Regions from separate parts of the Streptomyces thermocarboxydus genome, predicted to be linked through region 1. Evidence: riboswitches for the same ligand, from Rfam matches in the RefSeq annotation. Region 1 holds a riboswitch; the other holds the start of a gene.
The links. A riboswitch is a leader RNA that binds a small molecule or an ion and turns the genes downstream of it on or off. The one in region 1 is predicted to bind glycine.

Region 1 (6,944 bases):
ATGGAAACGCCAGTCCGCCTTGATGCGCGGTTTCCCGGCGGTGACGTAGTCGGCGATCCAGAGGCCGTCACCCGCGTAAGAGGTGGTGTCGTAGTTCAGCCAGAAATGCCGGTTGCAGTAGAGGATCACCTTGTGGTGGGGGCGGAGTTCCTTCACCTTGCGGATGAAGCGGTCCTTCTCGGAATTGCTCGCGTGCGAGCCGCCCCCGGTCGTCTCCCAGTCCACCGCGAGGATGTCCCCCCGCGTCTCGGGCGCCTTGCTGACGAAGTACTCGGCCTGTTCGGTGAGATTCCCCGGCCAGAGGAAGTGGTAGAAGCCGACCACCAGACCGGCGTCCCGTCCCCTCTTGGTCTGGGCGGCCAGTTTCGGATTCACGTACGAACGGCCCTCCGTCGCCTTGATGAAGACGAAGGAGAGGCCGTCCGTGTCGTACGAGGAGGACTGGTGGGAACTGACGTCGATGCCACGCAGCATGCAGGTTCTCCCGTGTGGTGCGGTGGGGGGACGGGAATTGATGGTTCCCCGTTTCAACCTGCTTGACGCAAAGCCCTGTTCAGCGCGGCCGTGTCGGCACCCGAGCCGGCAACCGGTTCAGCACTCGATGATGTTCACCGCGAGACCGCCCCGGGCCGTCTCCTTGTACTTCACCGACATGTCCGCCCCGGTCTCCTTCATGGTCTTGATGACCTTGTCCAGGGACACCTTGTGCGAGCCGTCGCCGCGCATCGCCATCCGGGCGGCGGTCACCGCCTTCACCGCGGCCATGCCGTTGCGCTCGATGCACGGGATCTGCACCAGGCCGCCGACCGGGTCGCAGGTGAGGCCCAGGTTGTGCTCCATGCCGATCTCTGCCGCGTTCTCCACCTGCTCAGGGGAGCCGCCCAGCACCTCCGCCAGCGCGCCCGCCGCCATCGAGCAGGCGGAGCCCACTTCTCCCTGGCAGCCGACCTCGGCGCCGGAGATGGAGGCGTTCTCCTTGAAGAGCATGCCGATGGCGCCCGCCGCGAGCAGGAAGCGCACCACGCCCTCCTCGTCGGCGCCCGGCACGAAGTTCATGTAGTAGTGCAGGACGGCGGGGATGATGCCGGCCGCGCCGTTCGTCGGGGCCGTGACGACCCGGCCGCCGGCCGCGTTCTCCTCGTTCACCGCCATCGCGTACAGGGTGATCCACTCCATCGCGAGCGCCTGCGGGTCGCCCTCGGAGCGCAGCTTGCGGGCGGTGGTGGCGGCGCGGCGGCGGACCTTCAGCCCGCCCGGCAGGATGCCCTCGCGGGACATGCCCCGCTCCACGCAAGCCCGCATCACGCGCCAGATCTCCAGGAGGCCCTCGCGGATCTCCTCCTCGGTCCGCCAGGCGCGCTCGTTCTCCAGCATCAGCGCGGAGATCGACAGGCCGGTCTCCTTGGTGAGCCGCAGCAGCTCGTCCCCGGTGCGGAAGGGGTACTTCAGCACGGTGTCGTCGAGCTTGATCCGGTCCGCGCCCACCGCGTCCTCGTCGACGACGAAACCGCCGCCCACCGAGTAGTACGTCTTGGCCAGCAGCTCCGCGCCGGAGGAGTCGTACGCCCACAGCGTCATGCCGTTGGCGTGGTAGGGGAGCGCCTTGCGGCGGTGCAGCACCAGGTCGTCGTCGAAGGAGAAGCCGATCTCGTGCGCGCCGAGCAGCCGCAGCCGCCCGCCGTCCTTGATCTTCTCCACGCGTTCGTCGGCCGACTCCACGTCCACCGTGCGCGGCGAGTCGCCCTCCAGGCCCAGCAGCACCGCCTTGGGCGTGCCGTGGCCGTGCCCGGTGGCGCCCAGGGAGCCGTACAGCTCCGCGCGCACCGAGGCGACGGAGTCCAGGAGGTCCTCGTTGCGCAGCCGCCGGGCGAACATCCGGGCCGCCCGCATGGGGCCGACCGTGTGCGAGCTGGACGGGCCGATGCCGATCGAGAACAGGTCGAAGACCGAGATGGCCACGGGAGGACTCCTCAGGGTTCGGCGGACGACGCTGTCCACCGGGGAAGGGCGGTTCAGTGGGCCGGACGGGGTGGTGAATCGTTCATGCGCCGCACGGTGCGGGGCACCGCGCCCACCGACCCAGTGTGCGCGATGCCCCGTACGTCCGTACAAAAAGCGGACGGAATTACCGCAGACCGGGGTACAGCGGGTGCTTCGCGGCCAGCGCCGCGACCCGGCCCCGGAGCGCCTCGGCGTCGTACGACGGCTTCAGCGCCTCCGCGATCACGTCCGCGACCTCGGCGAAGTCCTCGGCCGTGAAGCCGCGGGTGGCGAGGGCGGGCGTGCCGATCCGCAGACCCGAGGTGACCATCGGCGGGCGAGGGTCGTTGGGGATCGCGTTCCGGTTGACGGTGATCCCGACCTCGTGCAGCCGGTCCTCGGCCTGCTGGCCGTCCAGCTCCGAGTTCCGCAGGTCCACCAGGACGAGGTGCACGTCCGTGCCGCCGGACAGCACGTCCACGCCCACGGCCTTCACGTCGTCCCGCACCAGACGCTCGGCGAGGATGCGGGCGCCCTCCAGGGTGCGGCGCTGGCGCTCCTTGAACTCCTCCGAGGCGCAGACCTTGAACGCGACCGCCTTGGCGGCGACCACGTGCTCCAGCGGACCGCCCTGCTGGCCCGGGAACACCGCGGAGTTGATCTTCTTGGCCAGCTCGGCCGTGGAGAGGATCACACCGCCGCGCGGGCCGCCGAGGGTCTTGTGCGTGGTGGTCGTGACGACATGGGCGTGCGGCACCGGGTTCGGGTGCAGGCCCGCGGCGACCAGACCGGCGAAGTGCGCCATGTCGACCATGAGGTACGCGCCGACCTCGTCCGCGATCCGGCGGAACGCGGCGAAGTCCAGCTGACGCGGGTACGCCGACCAGCCGGCCACGATCAGCTTCGGCTTGTTCTCCTTGGCGAGCCGCTCGACCTCGGCCATGTCGACCTGGCCGTCGTCGCCCACGTGGTACGCGACCACGTTGTAGAGCTTGCCGGAGAAGTTGATCTTCATGCCGTGGGTCAGGTGCCCGCCGTGTGCGAGGTTCAGTCCCATGATCGTGTCGCCCGGCTTCAGCAGCGCGAACATCGCGGCCGCGTTGGCCTGGGCGCCCGAGTGCGGCTGGACGTTGGCGTGCTCGGCGCCGAACAGCTCCTTCACCCGGTCGATGGCGATCTGCTCGATCACGTCGACGTGCTCGCAGCCGCCGTAGTAGCGGCGGCCGGGGTAGCCCTCGGCGTACTTGTTGGTGAGGACCGAGCCCTGGGCCTCCATGACCGCGACCGGGGCGAAGTTCTCCGAGGCGATCATCTCGAGGGTGGACTGCTGCCGGTGCAGCTCGGCGTCGACCGCGGCGGCCACGGCCGGGTCGAGCTCGTGCAGCGGCGTGTTCAGAAGGGACATACGGCGTCGGCTCCTCAGCCCGCGATGAACGCGTCGTACTCGGCGGCGGACAGCAGGTCGGCCGGCTCGTCGGTGACCCGCACCTTGAACAGCCAGCCGCCCTCGAAGGGGGCCGAGTTCACCAGCGCCGGGTCGTTCACCACGTCCTCGTTGACCTCGGTGACCTCGCCGGAGACGGGAGAGTACAGGTCGCTGACGGACTTGGTGGACTCCAGCTCGCCGCAGGTCTCGCCCGCGGTCACCGTGTCACCGACCTCGGGGAGCTGGACGAAGACCACGTCGCCGAGCGCGTTGGCCGCGTGCTCCGTGATACCGACCGTCGCCACGCCGTCCTCGGCGGCCGACAGCCACTCGTGCTCCTTGCTGTAACGCAGGTCCTGGGGGTTGCTCATGGCCTGAATTCTCCTGTACGCGGGAAACTGCTGATGACGGGGAGGGCACGCCAAGCGGCCGGACGGGTGGGACCCCCGTGCCGCGGACGCGCGGGAAGCAGCCCGAAGGCCGGCTACGACGGTGTCACTTCTGCCGCTTGTAGAACGGCAGCGCCACGACGTCGTACGGCTCGTGGCTGCCGCGGATGTCCACACCGACGCCCTCGGTGCCCGGCTCCGCGTGGGCGGCGTCGACGTAGGCCATGGCGATCGGCTTGCCCAGGGTGGGGGAGGGGGCGCCGGAGGTGACCTCGCCGATCTTCTCGCCGCCGGCGACCACGGCGTACCCGGCGCGCGGCACCCGGCGGCCGTGGGCGACCAGGCCGACCAGGACGCGCGGCGGGTTCTTCTCGGCGCGCTCTGCGGCCTCGGCGAGGGCGGCGCGGCCCACGAAGTCGCCCTCCTTCTCGAACTTCACCACCCGGCCGAGACCGGCGTCGAAGGGCGTGAGGGAGGTGCTCAGCTCGTTGCCGTACAGCGGCATGCCCGCTTCCAGGCGGAGCGTGTCCCGGCAGGACAGACCGCACGGGACAAGCCCGTGGCCCTCGCCCGCCTTGGTCAGCGCCTGCCACAGCTCCACGGCGTGCTCCGGCTTCACGAACAGCTCGAAGCCGTCCTCGCCGGTGTAGCCGGTGCGGGCGATCAGCGCGGGGACCCCGGCCACGGTGCCCGGCAGACCGGCGTAGTACTTCAGGCCGTCCAGGTCGGCGTCCGTGAGGCTCTTCAGGATCGCCGGGGACTCGGGGCCCTGCACGGCCAGCAGTGCGTAGGCGTCGCGGTCGTCGCGCACCTCGGCGTCGAAGCCCGCGGCCCGCTCGGTCAGCGCGTCCAGCACCACCTGGGCGTTGGAGGCGTTGGCCACGACCATGTACTCGGTCTCGCCCAGGCGGTAGACGATCAGGTCGTCCAGGATGCCGCCGTCCTCACGGCAGATCATCGTGTAGCGGGCGCGGCCCGGCTTCACGCCCGAGATGTTGCCCACCAGCGCGTGGTCGAGGAGGGCGGCGGCCTGCGGGCCGGTGACCGTGATCTCGCCCATGTGCGAGAGGTCGAAGAGGCCGGCCCGCGTGCGCACGGCGGTGTGCTCGTCGCGCTCGGAGCCGTAGCGCAGGGGCATGTCCCAGCCGGCGAAGTCGGTCATCGTCGCGCCGAGCGACCGATGCAGGGCATCGAGCGCGGTGCGGCGGGGTTCGGTACTGCTCATCGGTCGGTCTCCCAGGGGGCATGACGGCGAGGTCGTTCCTCCCCATCTGTCATCGGAACCTGAGAGGTTCGCCATGACCACCGGTCCTACGGCGGTCAGGACTTGCACCTTGGGTGAGGCCGCCGGAGCACTGCGACGGCGGCCCGCTTTTCAGATGTGCCTCGCCCGCGCGGTAACGGTGCCTGAGAGATTCAAGGGAGGGACTTGCTCCTTCGGCGCCCCGGCGGCACAGGTGCCGGGGACTCTCCCGCGCGGATTCAAACGGCCGGTATGCAGTTGGCGCGCACATCATTGCACGCATCGTGGGACACCGGCAGGGGGCCCTTGCCGAGGGTGAACGGCTCGTGCAGGCTCGGTCACAGGGAGCTGTGACAGGCCTGTGTCGGAATGAGCACGCAACCGAGAGCGACCTGGCATTACCTTCTCTTTACACGCGGCGGGGATCGGACCTCCGTATCCGGCCCCAGGGGAGGACGACCACGGTGAACAGGCCCACGGCGTACGCCGGCACCACAGGCGTCGCGCTGCCTCGGCAGCACGCGTCCCGGGCCGCAGGCGCCCGGGACGCGGCTCCCGTCCCCCTCGTCCAGGACCTGCGGGCCCGCTCGGGCCGCAGCCCGCGCGCCCTGCTCTTCGGCCCCCGCGACCTCGTCGTCGTCACCGGGCTGCCCGGCAGCGGCAAGTCCACGCTGATGCGGCGCGCGGTGCACGGCGAACGGGTCGACTCCCAGGACGCCCGCGACCGCTGGGACCGCCGCATGCCCCGCCTGCTGCCCTACGCCGTCTACCGGCCCCTGGTGCGGCTCGCCCACTACGCCGGACTGCGCCGCGTGCTGCGCTCCGGCCGGCCGGTCGTCGTGCACGACTGCGGCACCCAGGCCTGGGTGCGGCGCTGGCTGGCCCGCGAGGCCCGCCGCCGCGGGGCCGCGCTGCACCTGCTGCTCCTCGACGTCCCGCCCGAGGAGGCCCTGGCCGGGCAGCTGGAGCGGGGCCGGGGCGTCTCGCGTTACGCCTTCCGCCGGCACCGCACGGCGTGCGCCCGGCTGCTGGAGGACGTGGAGTCCGGCCGGGTGCCGGGGGGCTGCGCCTCGGCGGTGCTCGTCGACCGGGACGCCGCGAACGCCCTGCGCCGGATCGGCTTCACCGGCTGACCGGTCGGCGTGAGTCCGGTGCCGGGCCGCCCCCTCGGTTTACTGGCCGGCGCACGCCCTGCGCGGGGGCCGGCCCTTCGGCTGACCGGTCGGCGTGAGTCCGATGCCGGGCCGCGACACAGGCCGACTTGGCCGGCGTGCGCCCGGTGCCGGATCGGCTTCACCGGCTGACCGGTCGGCGTATGCCCTGAATCGGGACGCGGGACCGGCCGACCGTCCGGGGCATGCCGGACGCCGGACCGGCCCTCCGGCCGACCGGCCGGCGAGCACCTCGCGCCGGGCCGCGGGCACCGGCCGACCGGTCCCCGAACGCCCTGTGCGGGACCGGCTCCACCGCTGACCGGCTAGCCTTTCCGTCAAGCAGTGGCATCAGGCAGACGGTGGGCGACAGATGGACTTCCCGGCGGACATCCCGGACCGGACGCACTTCCACCCGCACGGCGGGTGGCCCGGCAACGAACTGGAGGAGGCGCTCTCCGCCTCCCTCGGCGTCCCCTCGGCGGGAGCCCGCATCGTCGAGGTCCTCGGCCGCAGCTTCGTGTGGGTGCCCCTGCCCAACGGCGGCGGACCGCACAGCGGCCCCCTCGACCTGCCCACCATGGAACTGGACGGCCAGGCGTACGTGCCGGTCTTCAGCTCCGAGGAGCAGTTCCGCCAGGTCGTCGGCTCCCACATGGGCTGCACCATCGCGCCCGCCGTGGAGTTCGCCCGCGGACTGCCGCCGCAGGCCGGCATCGTCGTCAACCCGGGCGGCACGGTCGCCGTCCCGCTGC
Region 2 (6,944 bases), 4.0 Mb from region 1:
GCCGCTCGCGGTCTACCTCGCCCTGCAGAACGACCCGGCCGCCGCGATCGCCCTCAGCCTCGTGCTGCTCGCGGTGTCGGTGGCCGTGCTGGCGGGGCTGCGGGACCGCTGGACGAGGGCGGTCTGACCGATGACGGCACACCCCGCACCCCAGGGCCTGGACGCGCACCTCGTCGTCGAGCGCGGGTCCTTCCGCCTCGACGTGGAGCTGACGGCCGCGCCCGGTGACGTGGTCGCCCTGCTCGGCCCGAACGGGGCGGGCAAGACCACCGCCCTGCGGGCCCTCGCCGGGCTCTCACCCCTCACCGGCGGCCATCTGCGCCTCGACGGCACGGACCTCGCCCGCACCCCGCCCGAATCGCGTCCGGTGGGCGTCGTCTTCCAGGACTACCTGCTCTTCCCGCACCTGACCGCCCTCGACAACGTGGCGTTCGGCCCGCACTGCCAGGGCGCCGGCAGGAGCGAGGCGCGCAGACAGGCCGCAGTGTGGCTGGAGCGGATGGGCCTGGCCGAGCATCTGGGCGCCAAGCCCAAGCGGCTCTCGGGCGGTCAGGCCCAGCGCGTGGCGCTCGCCCGCGCCCTGGCCACCGACCCGCGCCTGCTCCTCCTGGACGAGCCTCTCGCCGCCCTCGACGCCCGCACCCGCCTCGAGGTGCGGGCGCAACTGCGCCGCCACCTGGCCGACTTCGAGGCCGTCGCCGTCCTGGTGACGCACGACCCGCTGGACGCGATGGTGCTCGCCGACCGGCTGGTCGTCGTGGAGCACGGCCGGGTCGTGCAGGAGGGCGCACCCGCCGACATCGCCCGCCACCCGCGCACCGAGTACATCGCCCAGCTCGTCGGGCTGAACCTCTACCGCGGGCGGGCGGACGGCCACACCGTACGGCTCGACGCGGGGCCGGAGGTGAGCACCACGGAGGATCTGTCCGGGCCCGCTTTCGTCGCGTTCCCGCCCGGCGCGGTCACCCTGTACCGGGACCGTCCCACCGGCTCCAGCGCGCGCAACCTGTGGTGCTGCGAGGTGGCGGGGCTGGAGAGCCACGGCGACCAGATCCGCGTGGAGCTGACCGGCGAACTGCCCCTGGCCGCCGACCTCACCGCCGTCGCCGTGGCCGAACTGGGGCTGCACCCGGGCGCACCGGTCTGGGCAGCGGTGAAGGCCACGCAGACGCACGCCTACCCGGCCTGAAGCGGCCCGTACGACGCGAAAGGGCCCCGCCCGGGCGAACCGGGCGGGGCCTCTCGCTTCCGCGTGTCTCAGTCCTCGTACGCGTCCAGCGGCGGGCAGGAGCAGACCAGGTTGCGGTCGCCGTAGGCCTGGTCGATGCGGCGCACCGGCGGCCAGTACTTGTCGGCGGCGTTCACCTCGCCCGGGAACGCGGCCTCCTCGCGGGTGTAGGCGTGCTCCCACTCCCCGCCGAGCACGGACGCCGTGTGCGGGGCGTTGCGCAGCGGGTTGTCGTCGGCGGGCCACTCGCCGGAGCCGACCTTCTCGATCTCGGCGCGGATGGCGATCATCGCCTCGCAGAACCGGTCCAGCTCGATGAGGTCCTCGGACTCGGTGGGCTCGATCATCAGCGTGCCGGCCACCGGGAAGGACATCGTCGGCGCATGGAAGCCGTAATCGATGAGGCGCTTGGCCACGTCGTCGACGGTCACGCCGGTCGCCTTGGTGAGCGGGCGCAGGTCGATGATGCACTCGTGCGCGACCAGTCCGCCAGGGCCGGTGTAGAGCACGGGGTAGTGCGGCTCGAGGCGCTTGGCGATGTAGTTGGCGCTGAGCACGGCCACCTGCGTGGCCCGCTTCAGGCCCTCGCCGCCCATGAGGCGGACGTACGCCCAGGAGATGGGCAGGATGCCCGCGGAGCCCCACGGGGCGGCCGAGATGGGACCGACGCCCGTCTCCGGACCGGCCTGCGGCTGCAGCGGGTGGTTCGGCAGGTACGGGGCGAGGTGGGCGCGGACGCCGACCGGGCCGACGCCGGGACCGCCGCCGCCGTGCGGGATGCAGAACGTCTTGTGCAGGTTCAGGTGGGAGACGTCGCCGCCGAAGTGGCCCGGCTTGGCGAGGCCGACCAGGGCGTTGAGGTTGGCGCCGTCGACGTAGACCTGGCCGCCGGCCTCGTGCACCTGGGCGCAGATGTCGGCGACGTGCTCCTCGAAGACGCCGTGCGTCGACGGGTAGGTGATCATCAGCACGGCCAGCTCGTCGCGGTGCTGCTCGATCTTGGCGCGCAGGTCGTCGACGTCGACCTCGCCGTTCTCGGCGGTCTTCACCACGACGACCTTCATGCCGGCCATCACGGCGGACGCGGCGTTGGTGCCGTGCGCGGAGGACGGGATGAGGCAGACGGTGCGCTGCTCGTCGCCGTTGGCGCGGTGGTAGCCGCGGACGGCGAGCAGACCGGCCAGCTCACCCTGGGAACCGGCGTTGGGCTGGAGGGACACCTTGTCGTAACCGGTGACCTCGGCGAGACGTTCCTCCAGCTCGCGGATGAGCGTGAGGTAGCCCCCGGCCTGCTCGGCCGGGACGAACGGGTGCAGCTGGCCGAACTCGGGCCAGGTGACCGGCTCCATCTCGGTGGTCGCGTTGAGCTTCATGGTGCAGGAGCCCAGCGGGATCATGCCGCGGTCCAGCGCGTAGTCGCGGTCGGCGAGGCGGCGCAGGTAGCGCAGCATGGCCGTCTCGGAGCGGTGCTGGTGGAAGACCGGGTGGGTGAGGAAGTCGTCGGTGCGCAGCAGCGCGTCCGGCAGGGCGTCCCCGGCGGAGGCGTCCAGGGCCTCGACGTCGGCCTCGACGCCGAAGGCGCGCCACACGGCGGCGAGCTGGTCGCGGGTGGTGGTCTCGTCGCAGGCGACGGAGACGGTGTCGGCGTCGACGAGGCGCAGGTTGACGCCGTTGTCGCGGGCGGCGGCGACGACCTCGGCGGCCCGGCCCGCGACCCGTACGGTGAGGGTGTCGAAGTACGCGCCGTGGACGACCTCGGCGCCGCCGGCGCGCAGGCCCTCGGCGAGGATCGCGGCGTAGCGGTGGGTGCGGCGGGCGATGGTCCGCAGGCCCTCGGGACCGTGGTAGACGGCGTACATGCCGGCCATGACGGCGAGCAGCACCTGGGCGGTGCAGATGTTGCTGGTGGCCTTCTCGCGGCGGATGTGCTGCTCACGGGTCTGCAGGGCCAGGCGGTAGGCCTTGTTGCCGTCGGCGTCGACGGAGACGCCGACGAGGCGGCCGGGCAGGCTGCGGGCCATCTTGTCCTGGACGGCCATGTAACCGGCGTGCGGGCCGCCGAAGCCCATGGGGACGCCGAAGCGCTGCGTGGTGCCCACCGCGATGTCCGCGCCCAGCTCGCCGGGGGACTTCAGCAGGGTGAGGGCGAGCAGGTCGGCGGCGACGGTGACGAGCGCGCCGCGCTCGTGCGCCTGGTCGATCACCGGCTTGACGTCCCGGACGGCGCCGGACGCGCCCGGGTACTGGATCAGGACGCCGTTGATCTCACGGCCGTCGAGCTCGGCGGGGATGCCGTCGCTCAGGTCGGCGACGACGACCTCGACGCCGGTCGGCTCGGCGCGGGTCTGGATGACGGCGACGGTCTGCGGCAGGGCGTCCGCGTCGACCAGGAAGAGGCCCTTCTTGTTCTTGCCCATGCGCCGGGACAGCGCCATCGCCTCGGCGGCGGCGGTGCCCTCGTCCAGCAGGGAGGCGCCGGACGTGGGCAGGCCGGTGAGGTCGGCGACCATCGTCTGGAAGTTCAGCAGCGCCTCGAGCCGGCCCTGCGAGATCTCCGGCTGGTACGGCGTGTAGGCCGTGTACCAGGCGGGGTTCTCCATGACGTTGCGCAGGATGACCGGCGGCGTGAAGGTGCCGTAGTAGCCCAGGCCGATCATGGAGCCGAGGACCTGGTTGCGGCCTGCGAGGCCGCGCAGCTCGGCGAGCACGTCGGCCTCGCTGCGGGCGCCGGGCAGGTCCAGGGCGTCGGCGTTCTTGATGACGTCGGGCACGGCGGCGGCGGTCAGCTCGTCGAGCGAGCCGTAGCCCACCTGGGCCAGCATCTTCGCCCGGGCCTCGTGGTCGGGGCCGATGTGGCGCTGCTCGAACGGGATTCCCTGTTCGAGCTCGGAGAGCGGGGTGCGGGGGGCAGTCATTGAGGAGGCCTCCTGGTCCGACGACCTTCGAGGGGCACCACGGCGCAGGTGCCCGGACGGCCTCCCCCTCTGTCATCTCAACCTGAGAGCTTCACCGGAACGCCGCTGGCGGTCCGGTTTTCACCGTCGGTGAGAGCGGAAGCCGTCGACACCCGCCCTGCTTTCCAGAGTGACCTCGTCCGTGCGGTACGTGTGCCTGAGAGATTCCGGGGAGGATTTGCTCCTTCGGCGCCTCCGGTGGTGCCTGGAGGACTCTCCCGCACGGGGTCAGCGGCCGTTGCCAGCGTACCAGCGAGGTCACGACCCCGGCCTTCGAGTGGCCGTTCCGCCGATTGTGCCTTTTTGTAGTGCTATCGGATGAGTTTGCTACGAGTGGAGGGCCCGTGCAGACCGACATCGACCCGCGTCACCTCATCGGCCGCAAGGCGTACGACCGCAACGGCACCCGTATCGGCACGATCGACGAGGTCTACCTCGACGACGCCACCGGCGTGCCGGAGTGGGCGGCGATACGCACCGGCCTGTTCAGCCGGGACGCCTTCGTCCCCCTGGAACCCAGCGAGCTGATCGACGGGACCCTGCACGTGCCGTTCGAACGGTCCCTCATCAAGGACGCGCCGGACTTCGGCGTCGGCCGCCATCTCTCCCCGGAGCAGGAGCTCCAGCTGTACCACCACTACGGCCTGGACGTCGCCTCCCCTCCCCCGCTCCCGGACAGGGACTTCGGCAAGCTGGCGGGCCAGGAGGAGCACACCTGACACCACCGGGGCGACGGTCTCTCGAGCCCTTCCGCCCCACCGGCCTGACGGCCCGCCCTGGCCAGGACACCCGACGCACGAGCCAAGGACCGGCCACGCCCCGCGCCCACGGGCGGCCGCGCGGCCGGGTCGGCCCACAAGCCCGCCCCTGACAGCCCGCCGACGGGGGGCACACCCCGCGGCGAGCCGTCAGCCCCGGACCGAGCCGGTTCCCTCCGCCACGGGCACACCGCCACGGCGCCCGCGGCATCCCGCCGGTGCGACTCACGTGGCCCACCCGCGCCGTCGAAGCGGCAACGCTCACGCTTCCAGCGGCCGAGGCCGCTGTGCCTCCGGTGGTCCCATCGGCGCCGGCAGGTCCGGTGGCGACTCCACCAGTGGCAGCGGCTCCGCTGCCTCCAGCGCCGGGTCGTCCACGCGGAACGTCTTCACGCGGCCCGGTGCCGAGCCGGGGGTCTCGAAGCGGACCGTCACGCGGCCCAGGCCGCTGCCCTGCACCCACCCGTGCCCGTACTCGGCGTGCCGGACGTCACGGCCGGCGGGCCAGCGCCGTTCCACCGGGGCCTCGGGGCGCGGCTCGGGCGCGGGCTCGGACTCCTCGCCCTCGGCGACGTCCTCCGCCGCTCCGCCCGCCGCCTGGGCGAACAGGTCCTCCTGCGTGTAGTCGGCCAGCCCGCTGACGCCGACGCCGAGCAGCCGTACGCCGCCCGTGGTGTCCACCGAGTCCAGCAGCCGCGCCGCCGCCTCGCGGACGACGGCCGGGTCGTCGGTGGGGCCGCGCAGGGTCTCGGAGCGGGTCAGCGTGGAGAAGTCGTACCGCCGTACCTTCAGCACGATGGTGCGTCCGGACAGCCCCGCACCGCGCAGCCGCCGCACGCAGCGGTCGGCGAGCCGCTGCACCTCCAGGCCGACCCGCACCCGGTCATGGATGTCCACGTCGTACGTGTCCTCGACGGACACCGACTTGGTCTCACGCTCGGCGACGACGGGCCGGTCGTCGCGGGCCAGCGCCATCGCGTACAAGGCGTGCCCGTGGGCCTTGCCCAGCAGCCGCACCAGCTCGTCCTCGCCGGCCTCGGCGATCTCGCCGACCGTGTGGATGCCGGCCCGCCGCAGATGGTCACCGGTGGCGGGGCCGACGCCCGGGAGGGTCCGCACCGGCATCGGTTCGAGCATCGCCCGCTCGGTGCCGGGCTCGATGACGACGAGCCCGTCCGGCTTCGCCTGCTCGGAGGCGATCTTCGCCAGCATCTTGGACGCGGCCAGCCCTACGGAGCCGGTCAGTCCGGTGACCGCGCGGATGTCCGCGCGCAGCTTCGTGCCGACCAGCCGCGCCGACCGCTCGTCCCACGCCGTGCCCCCGGCCTCGAGGTCGACGAACGCCTCGTCGAGGCTGAGCGGCTCCACCAGGGGCGACAGGGCACGCAGCAGCGCCATCACCTGGTCGCTGATGGAGCGGTACAGCGCGAACCGGGGCACCAGATACGCGGCGTTCGGCGCGAGCCGCCGCGCCTGCGACATCGGCATCGCGGAGTGCACACCCAGCACCCGCGCCTCGTAGGAGGCGGTGGCGACCACACCACGGGGCCCGAGTCCGCCCACGATCACGGCCTTGCCGCGCAGGCTCGGCTTGGACGCCTGCTCCACCGAGGCGTAGAAGGCATCCATGTCGAGATGCAGGATCGTGGGAGCGGATCTCACATCTCCGATGCTGCCCTACGCCACTGACAACGCCCTCGTCGGGCCGGGGCCCGCGCGCCGCGGACTCAGACCGCGCGGTTCCTGCGCCGGGCCAGCTCGTCCATCGGGTTGTGGCCGATCAGGGTCTCCCCCGTGTCGACCCGCTCGCCGTGCAGCTGCGACAGGGCGTTCTCGACGTCCCGCCACACCACGCCCACGGCGATGCCGAAGACACCCTGGCCGCCCTGGAGCAGGGCGTGGACCTCGTCGGGCGAGGTGCACTCGTAGACCGTGGCGCCGTCGCTCATCAGCGTCATGCGCTCCAGGTCGCTGAAGCCGCGCTCGCGCAGGTGCTGGACGGCG

Region 2: another riboswitch for glycine. It lies ahead of gcvP (aminomethyl-transferring glycine dehydrogenase); the one in region 1 lies ahead of gcvT (glycine cleavage system aminomethyltransferase GcvT).

The regions. Positions count from the first base shown of each region.
Region 1 covers NZ_CP058273.1:5,002,611-5,009,554, forward strand. The annotation lists gene AY578_RS23200 (glycoside hydrolase family 25 protein) at 1-474, opposite strand, end outside; gene AY578_RS23205 (L-serine ammonia-lyase) at 592-1,959, opposite strand; gene glyA (serine hydroxymethyltransferase) at 2,126-3,385, opposite strand; gene gcvH (glycine cleavage system protein GcvH) at 3,400-3,777, opposite strand; gene gcvT (glycine cleavage system aminomethyltransferase GcvT) at 3,902-5,020, opposite strand; glycine riboswitch at 5,057-5,180, opposite strand; glycine riboswitch at 5,181-5,280, opposite strand; gene AY578_RS23225 (AAA family ATPase) at 5,503-6,171, shown strand; gene AY578_RS23230 (enhanced serine sensitivity protein SseB) at 6,563-6,944, shown strand, end outside.
Region 2 covers NZ_CP058273.1:990,413-997,356, forward strand. The annotation lists gene AY578_RS04670 (ABC transporter permease) at 1-127, shown strand, start outside; gene AY578_RS04675 (ABC transporter ATP-binding protein) at 131-1,189, shown strand; gene gcvP (aminomethyl-transferring glycine dehydrogenase) at 1,258-4,143, opposite strand; glycine riboswitch at 4,318-4,413, opposite strand; gene AY578_RS04685 (PRC-barrel domain-containing protein) at 4,527-4,901, shown strand; gene AY578_RS04690 (DNA polymerase IV) at 5,202-6,602, opposite strand; gene AY578_RS04695 (MerR family transcriptional regulator) at 6,668-6,944, opposite strand, start outside.